Regions from separate parts of the Streptomyces sp. NPDC051219 genome, predicted to be linked through region 1. Evidence: riboswitches for the same ligand, from Rfam matches in the RefSeq annotation. Region 1 holds a riboswitch; each other region holds the start of a gene.
The links. A riboswitch is a leader RNA that binds a small molecule or an ion and turns the genes downstream of it on or off. The one in region 1 is predicted to bind cobalamin.
Positions count from the first base shown of each region.

Region 1 (9,384 bases):
GTCGGCCGCCCCGCTTCCAGTCCGCGCTCGCCGTGCGGCCCCCACTCGGGCATCGTCTGCGGTTCGGCGAAGCCCTGTCCGGTCAGCAGCACGGTGTCCGAAAGGAACCTGGCCAGTTCGACGAGGTTCCCCGGGCCGCCCTCGACGAGATAGCGCAGCGCCTCGGCGACCACGCCCGCGGGCACGGACGACTCGGCCATCAGCTCCGCGTCCGGTACGGTCTCGCCGCCCAGCAGCACGGTCGGAATCCCGGACGCCTTGAGGACGGCGAGCCCGTCCTCCCACGCCCGCTTCCCGCCCAGCAGCCGTACGACGGCCACCGAGGCTCCCTCGATCAGCGCGGGCAGTTCCGCCGAGACGTCGACGCGGGTCGGGTTGCCGATGCGGTACGGCGCGCCGGAGGCCCGGGCCGCCAGCAGGTCCGTATCGGCGGTGGACAGCAACAGCACGGTGCTCATGGCGCTCCAGGTGCGATGAAGGGAAGTCCTGACGGTGCGCCCGACTCGATCAGCCGCAGCAGCGCGTCCGTGTCCGCGTGTTCCTCGATCAGGTCGCCGAGGAGGTCGAGCTGCTCCTCGCGCAGCGTGCCGAAGGAGGTGTCCGGGGCCGGTAGGAAGCGGCGCCCCGCGGCGGCGGCCACCTCCCGCAGGAACGCCCGCCGGAAGCCGTCGCTCTCCAGTGCCCCGTGCCAGTGGGTGCCCCAGACGGAGCCCACCCGGCAGCCGTCCAGGCCGCGTCCCCGGTCATCGGAGACGAATGCTTCTCCGCCGAGCACGTCGGCGACTCCGTGGTGGATCTCGTACCCCTCGACGCGCTCGCCGAGCGCCTGGCCGACGGGCCGGGCGAGTGTCTTCTCGACGGCGAAACGCACCCGGACGGGCAGCAGTCCGAGCCCATTCAGGGCCCCCGCCCGCGACTCGACCTCGTCCTCGATGTGCTCCCCGAGCACCTGGTAGCCGCCGCAGATGCCGAGGACGGGCCGGCCCTCGACCGCGCGCCGCGCGATCGCGTCCGCGAGTCCGCGTTCCCGCAGCCACTCCAGCGCCCCGACGGTGCCACGCGTGCCCGGCACCACCACCAGGTCGGCGTCGAGGAGTTCCTCCGCGCGGTCCACGAACCGCACGACGACACCCGGCTCGGCGGCCAGTGCGTCGACGTCCGTGAAGTTGGACATCAGCGGCACCGCGCACACGGCGACCCGCAGCACGTCCTGGCCGACCGGCGGGGCGACGACGGACTCACGTACGGCTCCCCGCAGGGAGACGCGCAGGCCGTCCTCCTCGTCGATCCCCAGACCGTGCCGGAACGGCAGCACCCCGAAGGTCTGACGGCCGGTCAGTCCCCGGAGCATCTCCATCCCGGGCTCGAGCAGCGACACGTCGCCCCGGAACTTGTTCACCAGGTACCCGGCGATCAGCGCCTGGTCCGCCGCGCTCAGCAGGGCGGTCGTTCCGAAGAACGAGGCGAAGACGCCCCCGCGGTCGATGTCGCCCACGACGACCACCGGGAAGTTCGCCGCCCGCGCGATGCCCATGTTCACGATGTCCGTACGGCGCAGATTGATCTCGGCAGGACTGCCGGCCCCCTCACAGATCACGGCGTCATACGTGCCCCGCAGTTCCTCCAGGCACGCCGTGACGGTCCCGAGAAGTCCCTCCTGCCGACCGCCGCGCAAGGCCCCTCCGGGGGACGGCGCGCCCGGGGACGGCTCCGCCGCGGCCCCCGGCCCCCCGAAGAACCCGCGCGCGCTCATCTCACCCACCGGCTTGCCCAGCAGCACCACTTGGCTGCTGCGGTCGCTGCCGGGCTTGAGGAGTACGGGGTTCATCAGCGCGCTCGGCTCGACGCGCGCGGCCTGCGCCTGCATCGCCTGGGCGCGCCCGATCTCCGCGCCCTCGCGCGTGACGAACGAGTTCAGCGACATGTTCTGCGCCTTGAAGGGCGCGACCTTCACCCCGGTACGTACCAGCCACCGGCAGATCCCGGCCGTGACCACGCTCTTGCCGGCGTCCGACGTGGTGCCGGCAACCAGCAGTCCACCAGCGCTCATGCGGTTCCCCTCCGTCCAGAGACCAGTCGGCCGGCGATCAGCCGGACCGCGACACACGCGCCCAGGGCGATCCCGGTCACCACGCGCGACAGCTTCACCGCGCGTTCGATGTCGCCCACTCCCACCGGCCGGCCACCGCCGTTCAGCACCGGCCGGTGCTCGACGCGGCCGGCGTACGAGAGGGTCCCGCCGAGCCGTACGCCCAGGGCGCCGGCGAACGAGGCCTCCACCGGGCCGGCGTTGGGGCTCGGGTGCTTTGCCGCGTCCTGCCGCCAGGCCCGTACCGCCCCCCGGCGGTCGGGCCCGGCCAGCAGCGCGGCCGCGGCGGTCAGCCGGGAGCCCGGCCGGCCCGCCACGTCGTCGAGCCGCGCCGAGGCCCAGCCGTACCGCAGATATCGCGGCGACTTGTGCCCGACCATGGCGTCCAGGGTGTTCACGGCGCGGAACGCGAGCAGGCCGGGCACGCCCGCGACGGCTCCCCACACCAGGGCACCGACCACGGCGTCGGAGGTGTTCTCGGCGACGGACTCCACGACGGCGCGGGCGATCTGCTGCCCGTCCAGGAACTGGGGGTCGCGCCCGCAGAGATGGGGCAGCCGCTCCCGGGCGACCTCGAGGTCGCCCACCGCCAGCGCACCGCCGACGGCCCTCGCCTCGCGGCCCAGTGATGTCCCGCCCACCACGGCCCAGGTCGCCGCGGCGGTCAGCGCGGCATGGGCAACGGGACGGGAACGCAAGGCGCTTGCGGCGAGCGCGCCGGCCGCGGCCGCGCCGCCGGCGCACACCACGGCATGCAGCGAGCCCCACCCGCGGTGGTCACGCCACAGGACCTTCTCGACAGCGCTGGCAGCCCGCCCGAACGCCGCGACCGGATGTCCGCGGCGGGGATCGCCCAGGACCAGGTCGCCGATCAGGCCGGCTGTCGCGCCGTATGCGAAAACGCGATCGGCACGCATGGGTTCAGCCGGCCGATACGCCTCGGCGGGACCCCGTACTCGGAAAGACCGTCCTCGGTTGGACGGCACTCACATGGACAACTGAACCGCAGCCGGGCATGGCGAAGTCCTCACTCAGGGTCCGCGCCCTGGTTCGACGTGACCGGCGGTGAGAGTCTCCTGGCTCCCGGATCGGCAACTCCCCCGGCCTTCCAGCCCTTACGCAGCGGCCGTGACTTCCGGTGTGGGGGAGTGCTCCCCGGTGACAGTGGCGGGACCGCGCCGGATTCGCACCGGACTTCCTCTCCTGCCGCCGTTTGGCTCCGGAAGTCCACCACGGCCTGCGAACGCCCGTCAACTCGCCGTTGACCTGCGGCGGGACAGTGTGCGAAGACCCACACCGGCGGGAACGCGAACGCCCCCGGCAGGAGTCCTCGGGGGGACCCTGCCGGGGGCGTCCGGATGCCCGGTTCGTCCGGATGCCGGTTCGGTCAGACGACGATCAGATAGATCCCGTAGGCCACGGCCGCCGCGCAGAGTGCGAAGCAGGCGTACGCGCCCGTGCGGGCCATGGCCACGGAGCCGGCGGAGCCTCCCTGTGCGGTGGCGGACTCCTGCTTCGAGAGGCCCACGATGCCGAGGGTGAACAGGCCCACCAGGACCACGGTGGCTGTGAGGCTGACTCCGAAGACGGAGCCGAGAGCTGCCCAGTCGATCTTCATACTGCTGATTCCTTCAGTCGTCGAGCGCGTCGGGCGCCGAGCGCGGCCGGCCCCGTCAGACGGTCGCGGGCTGCGGAGGTTCGGGGGCCGCGGGCACCGGGCCCGGGATGGTGGCCTTCAGTTCGCCGGTGGCGCCGGCGGTGACGCCCGCCGGAGGCGGGGTGACGGCGGCGATGGCGGTGGTCACGACACCCGCGGGCTCGCCGTCCACGCCGGTCTCGTTGACGTTGGTGTGGTCGACGACCTGACGGCGGGAGATGAGCCAGATCGCGAGGCAGGAGCTGACGAGGAAGACCGCGACGGCGGCGACCCCCCAGTCACCCTGCTTGGTCACGAACTCGGCGCCGGCCGCGACGAGACCCGCCGCCGGCAGGGTCAGGCCCCAGGCGATGAACATGCGGGTCGCGGTGGACCAGCGGACCACACCGCCCTTTCGCCCGAGACCGGAGCCCATCACCGCGCCGGAGCACGAGTGGGTGGTGGAGAGCGAGAAGCCGAGGTTCGAGGAGGCCAGGATGACGCTCGCCGCGCTGGTCTGGGCGGCGAAGCCCTGCTGCGGCTGGAGGTCGGTGAGGCCCTTGCCCATGGTGCGGATGATGCGCCAGCCGCCGAGGTAGGTGCCGAGCGCGATCGCGAGACCGGCCGAGAGGATGACCCACATGGGCGGGTTCGAGCCGGGGGCGAGGGCGCCGCCGGTGACCAGGGCCAGCGTGATGATGCCCATGGTCTTCTGCGCGTCGTTGGTGCCGTGGGCCAGCGAGACGAGGCCGGCGGAGCCGATCTGGCCGATGCGGTAGCCCTTGGCCGATGCCTTCTCGTCGGTCTTGCTGCTCAGCTTGTAGGTGAGGCGCGTGGCGAGCATCGCGGCGATACCGGCCACGAGCGGCGCGGCGATCGCGGGGAGCAGCACCTTGGTGACGACGACGTCGCCGTTGACCCCGCCGAAGCCGACCGATGCGACCGTGGCGCCGATCAGACCGCCCATGAGGGCGTGCGAGGAGCTGGACGGCAGTCCGACCAGCCAGGTCAGCAGATTCCACAGGATGGCGCCGACGAGCGCCGCGAAAATGACTTCGGGCCTGATGCCTTCTTCGTTGACGAGTCCGCTGGAGATCGTCTTGGCGACCTCCACCGAAAGAAACGCGCCGACGAGGTTGAGCACGGCGGACATGGCCACCGCCGTCTTGGGCTTGAGAGCGCCGGTCGAGATGGTCGTCGCCATCGCGTTGGCTGTGTCGTGGAAACCGTTCGTGAAATCGAACACGAGAGCGGTGACGATCACGATCCCGAGGAGAAGCGTGATGTGTTCCATTTACCCAGGCTTCTGTTTGACGTCAGTGGCTCGGCGAACGTAGGCAACCTGGATGAACGGAAGATGAACTGGGCCGGGCGGTGCGGTGACTCCAACGGAGTGCCTTCATTCCGCTTGTTCTTTCGAGGGGCAGAAGAAGCGCGACAAATCCGCTCCAGGGCTGGTCTCGCAGGCCTCGTACGAATCCGCTCCGGCCGGGTCGGCCTCCGGTGGGAGAGGGGGTGGAAGAGACCCATATCACTCGCCCGGAGTGCGGAGTCCAGCGCGCAGCCGGGTCTTGGGAACACCGGAGTGCGCCCCGGAGTACGGGGGGCGGAACCCGGGCCTGGCAGGATCACGCCCATGGAGCATCGCGACGCGGGCGAGCAGACGATCGGGCAGGCCTGGGCCGAACTGGTGGCCACCGCCCGCCGGACAGCCTCCGAAGGGCTCGTCGTGGGTACTTCGGGAAACGTCTCCGTGCGGGTCGGCGACCTGGTGCTGGTCACGCCCAGCGGAGTGCCCTACGACCGGCTGGGGCCGGACGACACCGTCGCCGTCGACCTGGCCGGGAAGCAGGTCGCCGGAGGACTCGTCCCCACCAGCGAGCTCCCTTTGCACCTCGCCGTCTACCGGAACACCCCCGCCCGGGCCGTCGTGCACACCCACGCCGTGCACGCGACAGCCGTCTCCACGCTCCTGCCCGAACTGCCGCCGGTGCACTACATGACCGCGGCGCTGGGCGGCCCCGTGCGGGTGGCGCCCTACGCGCTCTACGGCACCCCCGAGCTTGCCGCGTACATGCTCGACGCCCTGCACGGACGCACCGCCTGCCTGCTGCAGAACCACGGCACCGTCGCCCACGGAGACACACTCGACCAGGCGTACGACCGCACCGCTCAGCTGGAATGGATGTGCCGGCTCTGGCTCACCGCGAGCACGGTCCCCGGCCTCGAGCCCAGCCTGCTTTCTCCGGCCCAGCTCGACGAGGTCGCGGAGAAGCTCCGCGCATACGGGCAGACCCGCTGAGCGGACCCGCTGACTGGCAGCCGTCCCCATACCCACCGACACTGAGAGAGTGCGCCCGGCTACAGCGACGGCAGCAGCCGTCACCACATTCCTGGGTGTCGGCGCGGCCGCTGTGGCGGCGGGCCGGTACGCCAGTGACGTCGTGCTCAAGGCATCGCCGGAACGGCCTCTGTCCCTCGGCCCCCGGCTCACCGTCCACGCCACCGCGGAGGGACGGGTCACCCTGACCCGCTCCCTCGCCTCCCTGCGCCTCGGCACGTTCGGGCTGCACGGACCCGGGGTGCACGCCGTCGTGGGGCCCGTCCTGAAGGACGTGCCGCACGCCCCCGACACCGTCGTACGCAAGCTGGAGCGGGTCACCCACGGCACGCTCGAGGCGGGCGCGAAGGTCCGCATCACCCCGCAGGTCCACATCGGCAATCCCCGCACGGCGCTGGGCCTCGATCACGCCGACGTCGACGTCCCCGGCGAACTCGGCGCGCTGCCCGCGTGGTTCGTGCCCGCCGCCCGCGAGACCTGGGTCATCACCGTGCACGGTCTCGGCACCACCCGCGAGCACCCCATGGTGATCATGCCGTTTCTGCACCGCCAGCGGTGTCCCGTGCTCGACATCGCGTACCGCAACGACCTGGGTGCTCCTCGGTCCCCGGACGGTCTCAGCCACCTCGGTGACTCGGAGTGGCGCGACGTGGACGCGGCCATCCGCTACGCCGTCCGGTACGGCGCCGAGCGCATCGTGCTGCACGGCTGGTCCACCGGCGCGTCCATGGCCCTGCACGCCGCCGCCAACTCGGCTCTGCGGGACCGCATCAGCGGTCTTGTGCTCGACTCCCCGGTTCTCAACTGGCAGGCCACCCTGCGCGCTATGGCCTCCGCCCGCCGGGTCCCGGCACCACTGCTGCCGCTCGCGGTCCGGGCGGCCCAGGGCCGGACCGGGCTGGACAGCGACCGCCTCCCGGCCTCCGCCGACGCGGACGCCGTCCGCGTCCCCACCCTGATCTTCCACGGGCCGGACGACCAGCTGGCCCCCTGGCACGGCTCGCGCGAACTGGCCCGGCGGCGCCCGGACCTCATCACGCTCCAGACCGTCCCGGGAGCTCCGCACGCGGCCATGTGGAATGCCGGCCCGGAGTCCTACGAGGAAACCCTCCGTCGCTTCCTCACCCCCTTGCTGTAGGCGTTACGCAGGCCTCCGGAGAGCGGCAATCCCGATTCCGTTTGGGCTTTCGGCGTGTCAGAGGCAAGACTGCTCCTGTGACGTCCCGTAACCCGCGCGACTCCAGGCTCCGACTCGTTCGTCCGCGTCCGCTCGCAGCCGCCCGCAAGGCCGTGACCGACCGGCGCTCCCGGCCCGCGGCGCGCCCTCCCGAGGGCACACCGGCCCCCTCGGAGCTCGCCGATCAGGCCAGGGCGGGCCTCGCCGACGCCGTACGGATAGCCCGCTGGGCCGATCTGCAGCGCGGCACGGCGGCCGCCCTGCGCCCCGGACAGTCCGGAGTTCTCTCCGTGGACGCCGTGGAACGGGCCGCCGCCGCCCTGGAACTGACGCCCGCCCAGGTCCGGGCAGGCTGGGACCGGGCCCGGCTGGCCGGGCTCGTCGAAGTGCACGGAGGCACCGCGCGCCCCGGCTGGCGACTGCGCGCCTGGGACCGCGACGACACGGCCGTACTGCGCGGCTGGGTGGCCCTGTTCGACGCCTGGTCGCTGGTCCACCCGGCGCCGGCCGACGTCGCCCCGACCGCCGTCGCCGAGGTCGTCGAAGCCGTACCGCAGCTTCTCTCCCTGCTCCAGCTGTCCGCCGGTGCCGTTCCCGTGCCCGCGCTGCTCGATCTCCTCGAACAGCGGGTCGCCGAACTGCGCGACGAGCGCTGCGAGGTGCCGTACGGACCGCAGACAGGCCCCGAGCAGCCGGCGCCCGGCAACGGTCCGCTCTCCCTCCTGCTCGGCTGGGCCCTGGAAGGCCTCGCCGCCGTGGGCGCGCTGACGCTGGGCGAGGGCCAGGCGACCCTGACGCCGCTCGGCAACTGGGCGGTCTGGGTCAAGCTCGAGCAGATCTGCGTGGCCGCCCAGAGCCCCGCCGGCAACATCGAGCAGGCCGCTGAGGCCATGCTGCACGGCTGCGCGCGCCTGAGCCCCGGCCCCGCACGGGCCGAGTACCGGGCCTGGCTGGCCGCGCGTACCGTCGGCAGCGCCGTGGCCGAGCTCCTCGGCGTCGCCCGCGGCGAGGACGCATTGCTGCGTGGGCTCGCCTTCGAAGCGCTGCGCGTGGTCGGCGCCCCCGCGGAGTCCGAGGTGCGGGCCGCGGCCGCCGAGAGCGCGCTCCGCCCCTACGCCCTGCTCTGGCTGGCGGAGTACGACGGGGTGGACGCCGAGGACGCGGCCGAGGTGCTGACCCGGGAGGAGTCCACCTGGCTCTGGGTGGACACCGCCGCGGCCGTCGCCGACCACGGCGAGACGGAACTGCTGGTCCGTCACCTCGATTCCGCGGTGCAGGGCACGGTGCCCGCCCTGCTCGACGAGGTACGGGCCGTCGGCCATCCCCGCACCGTGCAGGTCCTGGTGGCCCTGGCCGCCGCCCACCCCGATCCCGCGCTGGCCAAGGCGGTCCGCCGGGCGGCGTTCCAGGTACACACCGGGGGAGTCTGACGCGCCGACGCCCCGACGCGACCGACGCCCGGCGGTCGCCGCCGCGGCGCGCCGACGCCCCGACGCGACCGACGCCCGGCGGTCGCCGCCGCGGGCTACGCGGCGCCGGGCGCGTACGTTCCGAAGCTCCAGACGTTGCCCTCCGCGTCCCGGGCCATGTAGTCCCGTGAGCCGTAGTCCTGGTCGGTGGGCTCCATCAGGATCTCCACCCCGTGCTCGACGGCCCGCTTGTGGTGCGCGTCGACGTCCTCCACCACGACATAGACCCCGGCCGAACCGGCGTCCGCCATCGCCTTGTCGAACACCCCGCCCTTGCCCTCGCTGCCCAGCATGACCATGCCGTTGCCGTAGGCGAGTTCGGCGTGCAGCACGCTGCCGTCCTCGCCCTCGTACACCGCGACCTCGGTGAACCCGAACCCCTCGGTCAGCAGCCTGATCGCCGTCTTCGCGTCCGCGTAGACCAGCGTCGGACAGATGCTCGGTGTACCTGCCATGTCGATCACTCCCTCTCGTTTCACGTACGGATGTGATCCAGGGCACAGTCTGGCAGGCGGGTCCGACAGTCACCGGAAGGTGTTGCACTGCGCCATGTCACCCGTGAGGTAGCCGGTGTAGAACCACTGCTGACGCTGCTGCGCCGAGCCGTGTGTCCAGGTGCACACTCGGCAGGGCGCCGGACGGACGGCCGGGCGCGAACAGCAACGCCGTCAG
Region 1 is NZ_JBFBAS010000002.1:60,233-69,616, reverse strand. It holds gene cobN (cobaltochelatase subunit CobN) at 1-458, opposite strand, end outside; gene AB0M62_RS03050 (cobyric acid synthase) at 455-2,050, opposite strand; gene AB0M62_RS03045 (cobalamin biosynthesis protein) at 2,047-3,006, opposite strand; cobalamin riboswitch at 3,159-3,291, opposite strand; gene AB0M62_RS03040 (hypothetical protein) at 3,477-3,707, opposite strand; gene AB0M62_RS03035 (inorganic phosphate transporter) at 3,763-5,019, opposite strand; gene AB0M62_RS03030 (class II aldolase/adducin family protein) at 5,362-6,027, shown strand; gene AB0M62_RS03025 (hypothetical protein) at 6,077-7,204, shown strand; gene AB0M62_RS03020 (hypothetical protein) at 7,282-8,673, shown strand; gene AB0M62_RS03015 (VOC family protein) at 8,769-9,167, opposite strand; partial or broken gene AB0M62_RS03010 (neutral zinc metallopeptidase) at 9,237-9,329, opposite strand; partial or broken gene AB0M62_RS03005 (neutral zinc metallopeptidase) at 9,332-9,384, shown strand, end outside.

Region 2 (9,384 bases), on a different contig from region 1:
AGCTGGAAGCGCTGCGGCACGCACTGGGCGACCAGCCCATCACCGTCACGAGCGGCTTCCGGTCCCGTGCCTGCAACGACGCGGTCGGCGGGGCGTCGGACAGCCGCCACCTCTACGGCGACGCCGCCGACCTGGGCGCCGGCCCGCACTCCCTGTGCACCCTCGCCAAGCAGGCCCGCAACCACGGCTTCAACGGCATCCTCGGCCCGGGCTATCCGGGCCACGGCGACCACACCCACCTCGACCACCGGGGCAGCCGCTTCTGGTCCGCGTCGAGCTGCGGCATCTGACCCGAGGCGGCATCCGGCCGGCGTCCCGGCACGACCCGCCAACCGGCACGACCCGCCAACCGGCACGACCCGCTTCCCGGCACGACCCGCGTCCCGGAACACCTCAGGCGGCGCGGGCCGTGCCGCGGAACGTGCGGCGGAACGTGTTCGGGGTCGTGCCGAGCGTCCGCAGGAAGTGGTGTCGCAGTGCGGCCGCGTTGCCGAAGCCCGCTCGCCCGGCGATCGCGTCCACAGTGTCGTCCGTCGCCTCCAGCAACTCCTGCGCCAGCAGCACCCGCTGGCGCAGGAGCCAGCGGTACGGCGTCGTCCCCGTCTCCTGCAGGAACCGCCGGGCGAAGGTCCGGGTCGACATGTGCGCCCGGTCCGCCAGCTGCTCGACGGTGATCTCCGCGTCGAGGTGACGCTCCATCCACGCCAGGACGTCGCCCACCGTGTCGCATGCCGTGCGTGGCAGCGGACGCTCGATGTACTGCGCCTGCCCGCCGTCCCGGTGCGGCGGCACCACCATCCGCCGGGCGATGGTGTTGGCGACGTCCGGCCCGTGCTCCTGGCGCACTATGTGCAGGCACGCGTCGATCCCCGCCGCCGTCCCGGCCGAGGTGGTGACCTGGCCGTCACCCACGTACAGCACGTCCGGATCGACCAGTGCCCCCGGATACCGGCGGGCGAGCTCGGGCGCGTGCATCCAGTGGGTCGTGCACCGCCGCCCGTCCAGCAGTCCGGCCGCCCCCAGCGTGAAGGCTCCCGTGCAGACGCTCAGTACCCGGGCGCCTCGGTCCACGGCCCGGCGCAGGGCGTCGAGCAGGGGCTCGGAATAGTCCCCCGGGTCGCGGGGCCGGTCGGCCGGCACCGCGATGAGGTCGGCTGACTCCAGCCGGTCCAGTCCGTACGGTACGGAGATGCCGAACATGCCCGACTTCGCGTTCAGAGGTCCGGGCTCGGCCGCGCAGAGCGCGAAGTCGTAGACAGGCAGTCCCTGATCGCTCCGGTCGATGCCGAAGACCTCGCAGATCACACCGAGCTCGAAGGGGGCGACTCCGTCGACGACGGCCACAGCCACGTTTTTGAGCATGCAATGAGTGTGGCAGTAATTCGACGTTCCATGACAGTCCTGCCACTGACTTTTCCGCGCGTGGAAGACGACAGTGGAGCCATGAACACGTTGCTGAACTCCCTCCTCGTCCTCGCCGTCGTCGCACTGCTGGCCGCTCCCTCGCTCATCGGGTACCTCCACGACCGGCGGATCGACCGGCAGCTGAAGGCAGCCGCCGCCCGGTCCGCCCGCCCGCGGACCCAACAGGCTCAAAGCCAACAGGCTCACACCCGGCAGGCTCAGAAGTCGTCGTCGAAGCCGACCGTGCCCTCGACCGCGACCTGGTACGCCGACGGGCGCCGCTCGAAGAAGTTCGTCAGCTCCTGCACGCCCTGAAGCTCCATGAAGGAGAACGGGTTCTCCGAGCCGTATACCGGCGCGAAGCCCAGCCGGGTCAGGCGCTGGTCCGCCACGCACTGCAGGTACTCGCGCATGGACTCCGTGTTCATGCCGGGCAGGCCGTCACCGCACAGGTCGCGGCCGAACTGGAGCTCCGCCTCGACGGCCTCCTTCAGCATGTCGGTGACCTGCTGCTGAAGGGCGTCGTCGAAGAGCTCGGGCTCCTCCTTGCGGACGGTGTCCACGACCTCGAACGCGAAGTTCATGTGCATCGTCTCGTCGCGGAAGACCCAGTTCGTCCCCGTCGCGAGGCCGTGGAGCAGGCCGCGGGAGCGGAACCAGTACACGTACGCGAAGGCACCGTAGAAGAACAGGCCCTCGATGCACGCCGCGAAGCAGATCAGGTTCAGCAGGAAACGCCGGCGGTCGGCCTTCGTCTCCAGACGCTCGATCTTCTCTACGGAGTCCATCCACTTGAAGCAGAACTGGGCCTTCTCCCGGATCGACGGGATCTCCTCCACCGCGTCGAAGGCGGCCGCCCGGTCGTCCGGATCCGGGAGGTAGGTGTCCAGCAGCGTCAGATAGAACTGGACGTGCACGGCCTCCTCGAAGAGCTGGCGGGAGAGATACAGCCGCGCCTCGGGCGAGTTGATGTGCTTGTAGAGCGTGAGCACCAGGTTGTTGGAGACGATCGAGTCGCCCGTCGCGAAGAAGGCGACCAGGCGGCCGATCATGTGCTGCTCGGCCGGGGAGAGCTTGGCGAGATCGGCCACGTCGGAGTGGAGATCGACCTCCTCCACCGTCCAGGTGTTCTTGATCGCGTCCCGGTAGCGCTCGTAGAAGTCGGGGTAGCGCATGGGGCGCAGGGTCAGTTCGAAGCCCGGGTCGAGAAGGTTCTTCTCGGCCTTGGCGGGGGTGGAGCTCATTACTGGCATGCCTCGCAGGACTCGGGGTTCTCCAGGGAGCAGGCGATGGCCTCGGCATCGGGCGAGGCGACCTGCTGGACGGGGACGGTGGCCGCGCCGGTCGCCGCCGCGCCGGCCGCTCGGGCGATGCGGGTCGCCGGGCGGGAGCGCAGGTAGTACGTCGTCTTCAGGCCCCTCTTCCAGGCGTACGCGTACATCGAGCTGAGCTTGCCGATGGTGGGCGAGGCCATGAAGAGGTTGAGCGACTGGCTCTGGTCGAGATAGGGGGTACGGGCCGCGGCCATGTCGATCAGCGCGCGCTGCGGCAGCTCCCACGCGGTCCGGTAGAGGGCTCGGATCTCCTGGGGGATCCAGTTCAGACCCTCGATCGAGCCGTTGGAGTCGCGCAGCGCCTCGCGGGTCCGGGCGTCCCAGATGCCGTGCTTCTTCAGGTCGTTCACCAGGTAGGCGTTCACCTGGAGGAACTCGCCGCTGAGCGTCTCGCGCTTGAAGAGGTTGGAGACCTGCGGCTCGATGCACTCGTACACGCCGGCGATCGACGCGATGGTCGCGGTCGGCGCGATGGCGAGCAGGAGGGAGTTGCGCATGCCCGTGGAAGCGATACGAGTGCGCAGCGCGGCCCAGCGCTCCGGCCAGCTGACCTCGACGCCATAGTGGTCGGGGTGCAGCACACCGCGGGCGGATCGGGTCTGGGACCAGGCCGGGAGCGGGCCGTTGCGCTCGGCGAGGTCGCAGGACGCCTCGTACGCGGCGAGCATGATGCGCTCGGCGATCTTCGTGGAGAGCGTCTGCGCCTCCGCGGAGTCGAACGGCAGGCGCAGCTTGAAGAAGACGTCCTGCAGGCCCATCGCCCCCAGGCCCACCGGGCGCCACTTGGCGTTGGAGCGGCCGGCCTGCTCGGTCGGGTAGAAGTTGATGTCGACGACCCGGTCGAGGAAGGTCACGGCGGTACGGACGGTCTCGTCCAGCCGCTCCCAGTCGATCGCATCCTCCCCGTCGCGGACGTCACCGAGGACGAACGCGCCGAGGTTGACCGAGCCCAGGTTGCAGACCGCGGTCTCGCCGTCGTCCGTCACCTCCAGGATCTCGGTGCAGAGGTTCGAGGAGTGGACGACCTTGCCGGGCTCGGCGGTCTGGTTGGCCGTGCGGTTCGAGGCGTCCTTGAAGGTCATCCACCCGTTGCCGGTCTGGGCGAGGGTACGCATCATCCGGCCGTACAGCTGGCGGGCCGGGACGGTGGTGCGGGCCAGGCCGTCGTCTTCCGCCTTGCGGTAGGCGCGGTCGAACTCGTCGCCCCACAGGTCGACCAGTGCGGGCACATCGGCCGGCGAGAACAGCGACCAGTCGGCGTCGGCCTCGACGCGGCGCATGAACTCGTCCGGGATCCAGTGCGCGAGGTTGAGGTTGTGCGTACGGCGGGCTTCCTCGCCGGTGTTGTCGCGCAGCTCCAGAAACTCCTCGATGTCCGCGTGCCACGTCTCCAGGTAGACGCAGGCCGCGCCCTTGCGCCGGCCGCCCTGGTTGACCGCCGCGACCGACGAGTCGAGCGTGCGCAGGAACGGGACGATGCCGTTGGAGTGGCCGTTCGTGCCGCAGATCAGCGAACCGCGGGAGCGGATACGGGAGTACGACAGTCCGATGCCGCCCGCGTGCTTCGAGAGCCGCGCGACCTGGTGATAGCGGTCGTAGATCGAGTCGAGCTCGTCCAGCGGCGAGTCCAGCAGATAGCAGGAGGACATCTGCGGGTGGCGGGTGCCCGAGTTGAAGAGGGTGGGGGAGGAGGGGAGGTAGTCCAGGCGGCTCATCAGCCGGTAGAGAGCGGCGACCTCGTCGACCGCGCGCGGGCCGGCGTCCTCGGCCAGGCCCGAGGCCACCCGCAGCATGAAGTGCTGGGGCGTCTCGATCACCTGACGGGTGATCGGGTGGCGCAGCAGGTAGCGGCTGTGCAGCGTCCGGAGACCGAAGTAGCCGAAGCGGTCGTTCGCCCCGTCGGCGACCGACATGTCGACCAGCGTGTCCAGCCGCTCCGCGTGCGTAAGGACGAACTCGGCCGTACGGTCGGCGATCAGGCCCTCCCGGTGGCCCACCGAGACGGAAGCGGAGAACGACACCGCCCCCTGGCCCGCCGCCTCGTCCGCGATCGCGAGGGTCAGCAGCCGCGCGGCGAGCCGCGAGTAGGCCGGGTCCTCGGAGATGAGACCCGCGGCCGCCTCGGTGGCCAGGCCCCGCAGCTCGGCCTCGTCCGACCTCGCGTTGCGGCCGCGGAGCGCGGCCGCGGCGACCCTGCCGGGGTCGGCGTCCGGCAGGTCGGCGGTGAGGTCGGTCAGGGTCCGCAGCAGTGCGGTCCCCGGTCCGTCGGCAACCTGTGCTGAAGCAGGACCGGCTGGCGCGATGGTCACGGGGGTGCTCTCCCTCGCTCGGCTCGGGGCCACAGGGAAGCGGGGGCGCTTCGGGCGTGTGCAACCGGCACAGGGCAGCACGCCACGCAGCGTCCACCGGCCTATCCGCGAGGCCCGGACGTATCGGCGTCCGGATCGGTCGAACCGGACGCGCCGTCGGCAGGTGTTCGGACTCCTGGGTGCGTGAAAGCGCACCAATGCACCGTTGCGGGACAGTTCCGGATTTTCACCGGATTCCCCTGCGGCGACAGCGAGCATGAGCATACATGTGGGGGGCGGGCGTTGCGGCACCCCCCACATGTTGTGTCGTGGGTCGGTCGTAGGTCGCTACAGCTCCAACTCGTAGGTAAGGAGCGAGATGCCCGGTATCGGCTTCCAGTCCCGCTCCGGAGTGCGCGTGAAGCCCGTCCGTTCGTAGATCCGGTGGGCTCCGCGCATGCTGGGCTGGGTGGACAGCACGAGCCGCTCGACGCCGTCCAGGGCCCGCGCCCGCTCGATGCACGCCCGCACAAGAGCCTCCCCCGCGCCGCGCCCCCGCCCCTCCCGGGCGACCGCCAGCATCCGGAACTCCGCCTCGCCGTCCCGCGCGATGTCGGCCCACGCGCTGCCGGGCGGCGCGAACGTCACACTGCCCAGCGGCTCCCCGTCCTGCACCGCGACGAGCACCTCCGCGGCGGCCGCGCGCCGGGCCACGTCCCGCAGGAGGTGGATGTAGTCGTCGTCCTTCCCGGAGTCCAGCAGTCCGTCCCCCAGATACGCCTGGGCGGTGATCTCACCCAGCTGCTCGTACTCCTCGGGCGTGGCCCGCCTGATCGCGATGTCCATGTTCGAAGTGTGCCGCAGGGGTTGGACAGCAGGGGTCCGGCAGCAGGGTCCCGGGCAGCAGGGATACGCCGGCCGGGGTCCGGGGATACGGCAACGGGCCGCCGCATGCCCCCAGGAGGGGCTGCGACGGCCCGTCGGGCCGTTCCGGAGGCTCAGCAGCAGCGGAACCCGTCCCGTGGATCGGCCTCCCGCGCGTCCGTGCGGCTGCGCTCGAACTCGCGCCGCGTCATCACCTCGGCGTCCGGGTTGCAGGCCCGGGCGTGGGCGACGTACTTGTCGTACACCGCCTCGCCCGACAGCTCGCGCACGAACCAGCGGACCCGGTCCACCACCCGCCGGACCCTCGTCGCGGAGGCCCGCCGGATCATGCCGGGCCGGTCCCTGCCGGGACGGTGTCCTTGCGGACACCGCCGTCCGGGCCCAGTCCGGCCGCGGCGAACTCGGCCTTCTCCTCCTTGGTGGCCAGCATGCTCGCCGGCGCGAGCAGCTTGGACTCGGTGTACGGGACCTCGGCGAGCCGGACGCCCTCCGGATTGCTGATGGCCCGGAAGCAGACCCGCGCTGCGTCGGCGATGACCACGATGATGAGGACCGCGAAGAGCGCCGACAGCACGCCGTCGACCGTGGCATTGGTGACGATGGTGTGCATGTCGTCCATCGACTTGGCGGGCGGCAGCACCTTGTCGGCGTCGATGCCCGCCTGGTACTTCTCGCGCTGTGCGAAGAAGCCGAGCTTGGTGTCGTCCGAGAAGATCTTCTGCCAGCTCGCCGTGAGCGTGACCGCGACGTCCCAGGCGAGCGGGACAGCAGTGACCCACGCCCACTTCAGCCGCCCGGACTTGACCAGGAGCGTGGTGCACACGGCGAGCGCCACGGCGGCGAGCAGCTGGTTGGCGATACCGAATAGCGGGAAGAGCTGGTTGATTCCGCCCAGCGGGTCGTGTACGCCGACCCACAGGAAGTAGCCCCAGCCGCCGACGACGACCGCGCTGGCGAACCAGACGCCCGGCTTCCAGCTGACCTGGCGGAACGGCTTGTAGACGTTGCCCAGCATGTCCTGGAGCATGAAGCGCCCGACGCGCGTCCCCGCGTCCACGGTGGTGAGGATGAACAGCGCCTCGAACATGATCGCGAAGTGGTACCAGAAGGCCTTCAGCGCGGTGCCGCCGATCACGGCGGAGAAGATCTCCGACATACCGAGCGCGAAGGTCGGCGCACCACCGGTCCGCGACAGCAGGCTGGCTTCGTCGACGTCGGCGGCCGCCTTCGCCAGCTGCTCGGGAGAAATGGTGAATCCGAGGTTCGCCACCGCCTGGGAGGCGGACTCGACGGTCGTGCCGACGACGCCCGCGGGGGAGTTGATGGCGAAGTACAGGCCGGGGTCGATGATGCAGGCCGTGATCATCGCCATGATGGCGACGAACGACTCGGTCAGCATGGCCCCGTAGCCGATCATCCGGATCTGGGTCTCCTTCTGGACCATCTTCGGCGTGGTGCCCGAGGAGACCAGGGAGTGGAAGCCGGAGAGCGCACCGCACGCGATGGTGATGAAGACGAAGGGGAACATCGAGCCGGCGAAGACCGGTCCGTCCCCGCGGCTCGCGAACTCGGTGACGGCGTCCATCTTCAGGGTCGGCAGGGCGATCACGACGCCCAGCGCGAGCAGCACGATGGTGCCGACCTTCATGAAGGTGGAGAGGTAGTCGCGCGGCGCGAGCAGTATCCAGACGGGCAGTACGGAGGCCAGGAAGCCGTACACGATCATCCAGATGACGAGCGTGCCCTTCTCCAGCGTGAAGAAGTCGGCGAGCGACGAATCGGCGACCCAGCCGCCCGCGACGATGGCAAGCAGCAGCAGCGCCACGCCGACGACGGAGACCTCGGTGACCTTGCCCGGCCGCAGTATGCGCAGATAGACGCCCATGAAGAGGGCGATCGGGATGGTCATGCCGATGGAGAACACGCCCCACGGCGAGTCGGCCAGGGCGTTGACGATGACCAGCGCCAGCACGGCGAGCAGGATGATCATGATGGCGAAGACGGCGACCAGCGCGGCCGCGCCCCCGAAGGGCCCTATCTCGTCGCGGGCCATCTGGCCGAGAGAGCGGCCGTTGCGGCGCGTCGAGAAGAAGAGCGTCACCATGTCCTGGACCGCGCCGGCGAAGATGACGCCCGCGACGATCCAGATCGTGCCGGGCAGGTAGCCCATCTGCGCGGCGAGGACGGGGCCGACCAGCGGACCCGCGCCCGCGACCGCCGCGAAGTGATGCCCGAAGAGCACACGACGGTCGGTGGGATGGAAGTCGACACCGTTGTCAAGACGTTCCGCGGGGGTGGCCCGCGTTTTGTCGACCTTCAGTACGCGGTTGGCGATGAAGCGGGAATAGAAGCGGTACGCGATCGCGTACGAGCCCAGCGCGGCCGCGAGCATCCAGGCGGCGGAGACGTCCTCGCCGCGGGAGAGCGCGAGCACGGCCCAGCCGATCGCGCCCACGAGGGCGACGAGTGACCAGACAGCGATCGACTTCGGGGTAAGTCCGCGTTGAGCGGTTGTGGGTGATGCCGACTCTGGCATGGTGTTCCGTCCCCTCGCTGATCACCTGCTTAATGCGCAGGAAATCTAGGGGACCCTCTCGCAGGCGTCACCCCCGTCCGTATATCGGTACGGGAACGATGTTGTACCGGACGGCCGGCCGGGCAGCGGAACGGCCCCGCCGGGTGTGCCCGGCGGGGCCGTGAACAGTACGAATGCCTCTGCATGTGCCCGGAGGCGTTGGGACGCGCGTGGAGGCCTCGGCGGCGAAACGATCAGCCGGTCGGCCGCTGCAGCCGCGCCACGAACTTGTACCGGTCACCGCGGTAGACCGAGCGCACCCACTCCACCGGCTCGCCGTTCGCGTCCAGCGAGTGCCGCGAGAGCATCAGCATCGGCAGGCCGACATCGGTGCCGAGCAGGCCGGCCTCGCGTGGGGTGGCCAGCGAGGTTTCGATCGTCTCCTCGGCCTCGGCGAGGTGGACGTCGTACACCTCGGCCAGAGCCGTGTAGAGGGACGTGTACTTGACCAGCGAGCGGCGTAGCGCCGGGAAGCGCTTGGCCGACAGATGAGTGGTCTCGATGGCCATCGGCTCACCGCTCGCGAGCCGCAGCCGCTCGATCCGCAGTACGCGCCCGCCCGTGGTGATGTCGAGCAGTCCCGCGAGCGTGTCATCCGCCGTCACATAGCCGATGTCCAGGAGCTGTGAGGTGGGTTCGAGGCCCTGGGCCCGCATGTCCTCCGTGTAGGAGGTGAGTTGGAGAGCCTGGGAGACCTTGGGCTTGGCGACGAAGGTGCCCTTGCCCTGAATTCGCTCCAGCCGGCCTTCGACGACCAGCTCCTGCAGTGCCTGCCGCACTGTGGTGCGCGAGGTGTCGAACTCGGCGGCGAGCGTCCGCTCCGGCGGCACGGGTGTGCCGGGCGGCATTGTCTCCGTCATGTCCAGCAAATGCCGCTTGAGGCGGTAGTACTTGGGCA
Region 2 is NZ_JBFBAS010000008.1:200,546-209,929, forward strand. It holds gene AB0M62_RS12860 (D-Ala-D-Ala carboxypeptidase family metallohydrolase) at 1-290, shown strand, start outside; gene AB0M62_RS12865 (helix-turn-helix domain-containing protein) at 394-1,362, opposite strand; gene AB0M62_RS12870 (ribonucleotide-diphosphate reductase subunit beta) at 1,623-2,648, opposite strand; gene AB0M62_RS12875 (ribonucleoside-diphosphate reductase subunit alpha) at 2,648-5,047, opposite strand; cobalamin riboswitch at 5,188-5,318, opposite strand; gene AB0M62_RS12880 (GNAT family N-acetyltransferase) at 5,375-5,872, opposite strand; gene AB0M62_RS12885 (YbdD/YjiX family protein) at 6,025-6,240, opposite strand; gene AB0M62_RS12890 (carbon starvation CstA family protein) at 6,237-8,447, opposite strand; gene AB0M62_RS12895 (GntR family transcriptional regulator) at 8,681-9,384, opposite strand, start outside.
Region 2: it holds a riboswitch for cobalamin, as region 1 does, so the genes downstream of both, AB0M62_RS12875 (ribonucleoside-diphosphate reductase subunit alpha) here and AB0M62_RS03045 (cobalamin biosynthesis protein) in region 1, are expected to answer to the same signal.

Region 3 (9,384 bases), on a different contig from region 1:
CCGAACGACCCCCGGCCGCCGATGGTCACCTCGGGTCTGCGCATCGGTACGCCGGCACTGGCCACGCGCGGTTTCGGCGCCGACGACTTCACCGAGGTCGCCGACATCATCGCCGAGGCGCTGAAGCCGTCGTACGACAGTGAGTCGCTGAAGGCCAGGGTCTCCGCCCTCGCCGCGAAGCACCCGCTGTACCCGTCGCTGTGAACTGGTGACATTGCTCGCCCCCGTCGGCTTGAGCTCCGTACGAGCCTGACCCGTACGAGCCCGTTGATCGTGACGGATTCACCGTAGGGCGGCGACGTGATGGCCCGGCCTGAGTTGTCCACAGGCCGGGCCATTCGTACGACTGGACGACCCGGGCCCGACCGGCCCGGTCCGCGATCACGACCAGGATTCGGACACGCGCGCGGATCGGGACCCCGACCGCACCGGACCGGTCCCTGCCCGACACCCGGCCGAGGCGTTTCTGTCATCCGCTCGCGTTAGGCTCGACTTCTACAAACACTCCTTACCCGAACCTCCCACCACGAGCAGACAAGGGAGTCCGCCACCGTGGCCATCTCCGTCTTCGACCTCTTCTCCATCGGCATCGGCCCGTCCTCTTCGCACACGGTCGGCCCGATGCGGGCGGCACGGATGTTCGTCGGCCGCCTCAAGAAGGACGGCCTGCTCGCGCAGACCGCCTCGGTCCGGGCGGAGCTCTTCGGCTCACTGGGTGCCACGGGGCACGGTCACGGCACGCCCAAGGCCGTGCTGCTGGGCCTGGAGGGCCACTCGCCCCGGACGGTGGACGTCGAGACGGCGGACGACGAGATCGAGCGCATCCGGCAGACCGGGCGGCTCCGCCTGCTGGGCGCCGAGATAGGCGCGACCCACGAGATCGAGTTCGACGAGCCGAACCAGCTGATCCTGCACCGCCGGCGCTCCCTGCCGTACCACGCGAACGGCATGACCCTCTTCGCGTACGACGCCTCGGGCACCCCGCTGCTGGAGAAGACGTACTACTCCGTGGGGGGCGGCTTCGTCGTCGACGAGGACGCGGTGGGCGAGGACCGGATCAAGCTCGACGACACCGTGCTGAAGTACCCCTTCCGCACCGGCGACGAACTGCTGCGCCTCTCCCGCGAAACCGGCCTGTCCATCTCCTCGATGATGCTGGAGAACGAGAAGGCCTGGCGCACCGAGGAGGAGATCCGGGAGGGACTCCTGGAGATCTGGCGCGTCATGCAGTCCTGCGTCTCGCGTGGTATGGCCCGCGAGGGGATCCTGCCGGGCGGGCTGAAGGTCCGCCGCCGCGCGGCGAACTCGGCGCGGCAGCTGCGCGCCGAGGGCGACCAGAAGGCGCACGCGATGGAGTGGGTGACCCTCTACGCGATGGCGGTCAACGAGGAGAACGCGGCGGGCGGCCGCGTGGTGACCGCTCCCACCAACGGAGCGGCCGGCATCATCCCGGCCGTCCTGCACTACTTCATGAACTTCGTGCCCGGAGCCGATGAGGACGGCATCGTCCGCTTCCTGCTCGCCGCCGGCGCGGTCGGCATGCTCTTCAAGGAGAACGCCTCCATCTCCGGCGCCGAGGTCGGCTGCCAGGGCGAGGTCGGGTCCGCCTGCTCGATGGCGGCAGGCGCGCTCGCCGAGGTCCTGGGCGGCACTCCGGAGCAGGTCGAGAACGCCGCCGAGATCGGCATGGAGCACAACCTGGGCCTGACCTGCGACCCGGTCGGCGGCCTGGTGCAGATCCCCTGCATCGAGCGCAACGGCATGGCGGCGGTCAAGGCCGTCACGGCGGCCAAGATGGCGATGCGCGGCGACGGCAGCCACAAGGTGTCTCTCGACAAGGTCATCAAGACCATGAAGGAGACCGGCGCGGACATGAAGGTCAAGTACAAGGAGACGGCGCGCGGAGGGCTCGCGGTCAACGTCATCGAGTGCTGAGAAAACCACCCTTGCTCAGCGGTTTCCCGTCTCGCGGCTTTGTCCCGGACTCGCCCGTCGGCAAGGCGGACCGTCCCTGAAAGCCGTGTGAAACGCTGACCAGCAGGGGTCTCGGCGGCAGAGGTGAGGCCCCCTGCCTCGATCCCAGGCGGCAGAACAGGCCCGGGAAACCCTGATCGGTGGACGTCGCGCCCGCCGGTAACCGGCTGAGGCGCGATTGCCGCGCTCGTCTCGTGTGTTCCTCAGGGGCGTCTTCCTCTTCGAGCCTCCCGCGTGTGGCTCCGGCGAGCGGGACCGAGGCCGCCGCCCCCCTTCCCTCGTCCCCGTTACGGGCCTCGCCGGCCGACGCCGGTCCCTCCCCCGTCGCAGGCGCCCTGGTCGTGCGCCCGTGCGCGGGTTGTCGCGGATCGTCACCGCGCACTAGGGTCACAGGGCCTTGGTGTTCGGGAAACCGGTGCAGTACCGGTGCGGCCCTCGCCACTGTGATCGGGTAGTCCGACTCCACCCTCCGGGGAGCCACTGGACCGCCGCGGGAGACCGCGGAGTCCGGGAAGGCGGAGTCCGGGCGGCAATCCAGCCAGTCTGGGGAACGTGCGACATCCCCAGAACCCCCGTCAGCCAGGAGACCGGCCAGGGCGCGTGTCCATCCACGAGGTGCTGGAGAGGGTCTACCCAACCATGCATATAGCCGAGGGGTTTCTGCCCCCGCTGCACGCGGTCGCCTGGGGCGCCGCGTCAGCTCCATTCGTCATCCACGGGGTCAAGGCGCTGAGCCGTGAGGTCAGGGCCAACCCCGAGAGCACACTGTTGCTCGGCGCCTCCGGTGCCTTCACCTTCGTCCTGTCTGCGCTCAAGCTTCCTTCCGTGACGGGAAGTTGTTCCCACCCCACTGGTACCGGGCTGGGGGCCATTCTGTTCAGACCGCCGATCATGGCAGTCCTCGGCACCATCACCCTCTTGTTCCAGGCGCTGTTGCTGGCTCACGGCGGGCTCACCACCCTGGGTGCCAACGTCTTCTCGATGGCCGTCGCCGGACCGTGGGCGGGATACGGCGTGTACCGGCTGCTGCGGCACTTCGAAGTGCCCCTGATGGTCAGCGTGTGCTTCGGCGCCTTCGTGGCCGACCTGAGCACGTACTGCGTCACCAGCGTGCAGCTGGCGCTCGCGTTCCCCGACCCGGCGACCGGAATTCCCGGGGCGCTGGCCAAGTTCGGCGGGATCTTCGCCGTCACCCAGATCCCCCTGGCGGTCAGCGAGGGTCTGCTGACCGTGCTGGTGATGCGGCTGCTGATGCAGTCCAGCAAGGGCGAGCTGACGCGGCTCGGTGTACTCCTCAAGGGCGCGCAGCCGGGGCAGAAGAAGGGGGCCGTGGCCTGATGAGCCGTAACGCAAAGATCAACTCACTGCTTCTGCTCATCGTGGCCGCACTCGCCGTACTGCCGCTCGCACTCGGGCTCGGGGACGGCAAGGAGGAACCGTTCTCCGGGGCCGACGGGCAGGCGGAGGCCGCGATCAACGAGATCCAGCCGGATTACGAGCCGTGGTTCACCCCGCTGTACGAGCCTCCGTCCGGCGAGATCGAGTCGGCGCTGTTCTCGTTGCAGGCGGCGCTCGGCGCGGGCGTGCTGGCCTACTACTTCGGGCTTCGCAGGGGCCGCAGGCAGGGCGAGGCCCGCGCGGCGACAGCGGCACCCCCCGCCGGGACACAGGCCGCGTCTCCACAGGCAGCGCCCGCACCGGCAGCGTCCGCACCGACCGCATCCGCACCGACCGCAGCGGCGTCCGGGGGGCCGGGCGAGCAGCGCGGGTCCGGCGCACCGCTGCCGTAGCCGGCGGATGCTGCCCATCGACGCGGCGGCGCACAGCAGTCGCTGGCGCCGCCGCCACCCCGTGGAGAAGGCCGTCCTGGGGCTCGGACTGACCGTCTCGGCGGTTTGTCTGCCGCCCTGGCCGGGGGCGGTACTGGTCGCGGGCGCCACGCTCGGCGTGCTGCTCGGCCCGGCCGGGGTCGCCCCCCGTCAACTGTGGCGGGCGTACCGCATTCCGCTCGGGTTCTGCGTCACCGGCGCGGTACCGCTGCTGTTCCAGGTGGGCGGCGTCGACGGCTTCGTGACGCTCGCACCGGACGGCGCGGTACACGCGGGGCAGCTGCTGTTGCGGACTTCGGCGGCCTCGCTGGGGGTGCTGCTGTTCGCCTTCACCACGCCTGTCTCCGATGTCCTGCCGCGGCTGGTGCGGGCGGGTGTCCCCGCGCCCGTGGTGGACGTCGCCCTGGTGATGTACCGGATCAGCTTCCTGCTGCTGGACGCCGTCACCCGGATCCGGCAGGCGCAGGCGGCCCGGCTGGGGCACACCACCCGGGCGGCCACCTGGCGTTCGCTCGCCGGCCTCGGCGCGACGGCCTTCGTAAGGGCCTTCGACCGCGCGGAGCGCCTGCAGTCGGGTCTGGCGGGCCGCGGCTACGACGGCACCCTGCGCGTCCTGGTCCCGCAGGCGGTGCTCTCCTGGCGGTTCCTCGCCGCGAGCGGCGCGCTGCTCGTGGGTGTCACCGCCCTCACCCTCGTACTCGAAAGGCTTCTCCCGTGACAGCAGCGACCTCAGACTCCGGAGGGGCAGCCGTGTCCGCGCGGCACGTCGTGGAGCTCGTCGCGGCGAGCTACGCGTACCAGGACGGCCCGGCCGTGCTCGACGGTGTGAGCTTCGGTATCCCGCCGGGGCGATCGCTCGCCGTCCTCGGCCGCAACGGAAGTGGCAAGACCACGCTGCTGCGACTGCTCAGCGGCGGTCTGCGGTGCGGGTCGGGAGAACTGCGGCTGGAGGGCGAGCCCGTGGCGTACGACCGCGCCGGACTGACCGGGCTGCGGACGACCGTACAACTGGTGGTGCAGGACCCGGACGACCAGCTCTTCGCCGCCTCGGTCGGCCAGGACGTCTCGTTCGGCCCGATGAACCTGGGCCTGCCGGAGGCCGAGGTCCGGGACCGGGTCGCGGAGGCGCTGGAGGCCCTGGACATCGTGGCTCTGCGGGACCGGCCGACGCATCTGCTGTCGTACGGGCAGCGCAAGCGGGCCGCGATCGCGGGTGCCGTGGCGATGAGGCCGCGGGTGCTGATCCTCGACGAGCCCACGGCCGGCCTCGACCCGCACGGCCAGGAACGGCTGCTGGCGGTCCTTGGGCGGCTGCGCGACTTCGGTACCACCGTCGTCATGGCCACGCACGATGTGGACCTCGCGCTGCGCTGGGCCGACGACGCCGCAGTCCTCGCGCCGGACGGGCTGCGCACGGGACCCGTCGGGGAACTGCTGGCCGACCGGGGACTGCTGACCGCCTCCCGACTGCGCAGGCCGTGGGGCATGGCGGCCGCGGAGGTACTGCGGGCACACGGGCTGCTCGGCGAGTCGGAGGCCGGGCCGCGCACCCCTGAGGCGCTCGGCGACTGGGCGACGGCGCTCCACGGGGATCGGGCCGTATCGGCGCCGGATACCTAGGATGCCTCCATGTCACTCCCGCACGCGATCCTCACCGCCCTGCTCGAGAAGCCGTCGTCGGGGCTGGAGCTGACGCGCCGATTCGACCGGTCGATCGGGTACTTCTGGTCGGCCACGCATCAGCAGATCTACCGGGAGCTGGGGAAGCTGGAGCAGGGCGGACTGATCCGGGCCCTTCCTTCCGAGCTGCCCGCACGCGGGCAGAAGAAGGAGTTCGAGGTACTGCCCGCCGGCCGCGCGGAACTCACCCGCTGGGTCGGCGAGAGCCAGGACCCGAAGCCCATCCGGGACCCGCTGCTGTTGCGGCTGCGCGCGGCGGCGGTGGTCGGGCCCGAGGGGCTCGAGGCGGAGCTGCGACGTCATCTCGCGCTGCACCAGCGGCAGTCGGCGACGTATGCGGCGATCGAGGAGCGCGACTTCCCTCCCGGCCGGAACGCGGACGAGGACCGGCTGCGCCGCCTGGTGCTGCACGCCGGGATCGGCCTGGAGGAATTCTGGCTGGAGTGGCTCACGGAGGCGCTGGCGGAGCTGACGGACATGACCGCGGGCGGCGAGTGACCGGCCGCCCCCGCAAACCTCCTGACGCGCAATCGGGCCCTACTGCTCCTGCGGTCCGCACCTCAGCACTGAGAAAGCATTCAATTACCGTTCCGTAATGCGGAAGTGGCGAGTGCCAGTCAAGCGAAAACACCGGCCAATCCCTGGACGCCCTTGTCACGCTCCGCCGCATACGGATAACTTCGTGTCGTTGCCGCCACACCAGGAGCGCAGGGCTCCCAGGGACAAGCGGCTTCAAGGGCGATCACACAGTGACGATCACAGCTGACGCATTCGAAGTTCTGCCCTTCACCCCCGCCTGCCGCACCATCTGGGACGACGGCGACCACGTACTCATCGGCGTAAGTCCGGGCAACAGTTATTTCAGCGCGGAGCGCATATCCTCTCTCGCACGCTGGGCGAACTCCCGCTTCGCCCAGGTCGACTTCGTCTACGCCGATCTCCACGTGGACCGGATGTTCGCCTCCTTCGGATACACCGAGGAGCATGCGGCACGCCGAGCGGCCAAGGAGATAAAGGCGGTACGCCGCCGGATTCTGCGGGGTGTGGAAGAGGCCGGTCCGCCACTCGGCGACACCAGGGTGAGAGCACTTTCCGAGTTCTCCGGAAACCACATCTATCAGCTCCTCCACCGACGCGTGCTCCATTTCATCGAAACGGACGACGATTTCCGTAAGAGCTGCGAGGAGATGGCCAAGTTCTTCATCGGGCCCAAACTGAGCGACGGTCAATCCATCACCGAGGAACAGCGGCAGGTCTGCTTCGACTACCTCGCGGCGGAGCTCCCGTTCTTCCTGGACACCCCCAGCATTCTGGACGTGCCGTCCTCGGTGTCCTGTTATCACGTACAAATGCCGCTCACTGATGTGCTCTACGGGCGCGGCGGCGGCCTTCGCGCGACTCGCAACCAGGCGTATGCCGTCGTGCGGCCGGAAGATGCCGGAAGGAATGATGTCGATGTCCCACGCGCAGCATGAGCACGGGGGCGTCGTCCTCGACTTCCCGCTCTCCCGTCGCGGCGACGTACTCCCCGCGGAGTGCACCTGGCTGCGGGAGAAACAGCCGGTGGCCCGGGTCCGCACCCTGACCGGGGACAGCGCCTGGCTGGTGAGCAACTACGCGCTCGCCAAGCAGGTCCTGGAGGATGAGCGGTTCAGCCTGAAGGACACGGCGAACGCCGGAGTACCACGGCAGTACGCGCTGACGATCCCGCCCGAAGTCGTCAACAACATGGGCAACATCAACAGCGCCGGCCTGCGCAGTGCGGTGATGAAATCACTGAACCCGAAGGCCGACGGGCTGCAGGAGTGGCTGCGTGCAGCGGCCGACGAGCTGATCGACGCGCTACTCGCCGAGGGCCCGCCCGCAGATCTCCGAGCGGGGTTCGCCGACCCCTTCTCGGCGGCCCTGCACTGCAAGGTCATCGGAGTGCCGTTCGCGGACTGGCGCCGGCTGATGTCGGGGCTGGACGTCGCCTTCATGACGAGCGCGGAGACCTTCGAGGGTTCGGCCCTCAACTGGTACAAGGACCTCGGCTACATGGTGGAGCAGCTCAACGCTCCCGAGGGCCGGCGGTCCGGTCTGCTGGGCAAGCTGGCAGCCCTGCGGGAGGACTCGGAGTCGGCGCACCTGACCGACGAGATGCTCGCCACGGTCGCGGTGTCGCTGTTCGGCGCGGGCGCGGTGTCGACCTCCGCCTTTCTGGTGCTCGCCGTCCTGGCCCTGCTCCAGCGGCCCGAGCTGATCCGCTACCTGCGCGCTCACCCCGAGCGCATCGGCCGGGCGGTCGACGAGCTGCTCCGCTGGAACCTTTCCATCGGTGACGGGCTGCCACGGCTGGCCATGGAAGACATCCAGCTCGGGGAAGTCCTCGTGAGGCAGGGCGAACTGGTACTGGTCCTGGTCGAGGGGGCGAACTTCGACCCGGAGATCTTCGCCGACCCAGAGAAGCTGGACCTGGACCGGGCGTCCAACCCGCATCTGTCCTTCGGTGCCGGCCGCCACTTCTGCCCCGCCTCGGCGCTGGGCCGCGCCCACGCGGAGATCGCCCTGACCGCCCTGGTCGAGCGGCTGCCCGGCCTGCGGCCGGCCGTACCCGCAGAGCAGTTGGTATGGCGTACCGGATTCATCAAGCGGCTGCCGGAGCGGCTCCCGGTCGCCTGGTGAGGCACTCTTCCTGACCGTGGGAACGCCAACCCGGAACAGGGAGCGCCCCGGGAGCCCGCACTGGCTCCCGGGGCGTTCTCGTCGAGTCCGTGGTGCCCACGAACGTGCCGGGGTCAGCGGAAGACGCCCGTGTGCCCGAGCGAGTAGCGGCCGGGCTGCGGGTACACGGCGAGTCCGTGCGGACCGCCGCCCACCGGGATGCGGGCGAGCTGTTCGCCGGTGACCGTGTCGATGGCGTACACCTCGGAGTCGTACCGGCCGGACAGCCACAGCACCTTGCCGTCCGCCGAGACGCCGCCCATGTCGGGGCTGCCGCCGTCGGGCAGCGTCCACTTCTTGGTGAGTCTGTTCTCTACGAAGTCGAAGACCGAGATGCTCCCCTCGCCGCGGTTGGTGATGTACATCTCCTTGGAGTCGCGGCTGACGTACAGGCCGTGGGCGCCCTTGCCGGTGGGCAGGAGCTCCGGGGTGGTGAACTCCTCCCCGTCCAGGACCCAGACGCCGTGCGCCATCATGTCGGCGATGTAGAAGGTCTTGCCGTCGGGCGAGATCTTCACGTCCTGCGGCATCGCGCCCTGGAGCGTCAGCTTCTGCTGCGCGACGACCTCCATCTTCTCGGTGTCGACCTTGAGCAGCTCTCCGGAGAACTCGCAGGAGACGATGAAGTACCGCCCGTCCATCGAGAAGTCCGCGTGGTTCACGCCGTAGCAGGAGACGGGGACGCTCTTGACCCGGTCCATGGTGTGCGGATCCCGGAAGACGAGTTCCCTGTCCAGGGAAGCCATCACGACGGCGTACTTGCCGTTCGGCGTGAAGTAGAGGTTGTACGGGTCGTGCACTTCCACCGGCTTGCCTGCCCGTCCGGTGGCCGGGTCGATCGGCGTGAGCGTGTGGCCGCGGTTGTTGTTGACCCACAGCGTCTTCATGTCCCAAGAGGGGACGACGTGCTGTGGCTGGATGCCGACCGGGATGGTGTCGATCACCTGGTAGGTGGTGGGGTCGATGACGGAGACCGTGTTGGAGTTGGTGTTCGGCACGTACACCCGGGACGGGAAGTCCTTGACGACCGGCGACAGCATGCCGGGCCGGTCGGCGGCGTAGACGTCCTTGGGGTCCAGCACCGGCGGCATGCCGGGCAGTCCCGCGTGAGCGGTCTTCTTCGTCCTGGGCGCCGGTGCGGCGCTGTGCGTGCCGTAGATGTCGAGCGCTTCTGTCGTGCCCTTCTCGGCGGACATGC
Region 3 is NZ_JBFBAS010000021.1:80,865-90,248, forward strand. It holds gene glyA (serine hydroxymethyltransferase) at 1-204, shown strand, start outside; gene AB0M62_RS22920 (L-serine ammonia-lyase) at 553-1,935, shown strand; cobalamin riboswitch at 2,356-2,585, shown strand; gene AB0M62_RS22925 (energy-coupling factor ABC transporter permease) at 2,614-3,312, shown strand; gene AB0M62_RS22930 (energy-coupling factor ABC transporter substrate-binding protein) at 3,312-3,764, shown strand; gene cbiQ (cobalt ECF transporter T component CbiQ) at 3,772-4,521, shown strand; gene AB0M62_RS22940 (ATP-binding cassette domain-containing protein) at 4,554-5,423, shown strand; gene AB0M62_RS22945 (PadR family transcriptional regulator) at 5,433-5,981, shown strand; gene AB0M62_RS22950 (tRNA-dependent cyclodipeptide synthase) at 6,233-6,958, shown strand; gene AB0M62_RS22955 (cytochrome P450) at 6,939-8,147, shown strand; gene AB0M62_RS22960 (hypothetical protein) at 8,261-9,384, opposite strand, start outside.
Region 3: it holds a riboswitch for cobalamin, as region 1 does, so the genes downstream of both, AB0M62_RS22925 (energy-coupling factor ABC transporter permease) here and AB0M62_RS03045 (cobalamin biosynthesis protein) in region 1, are expected to answer to the same signal.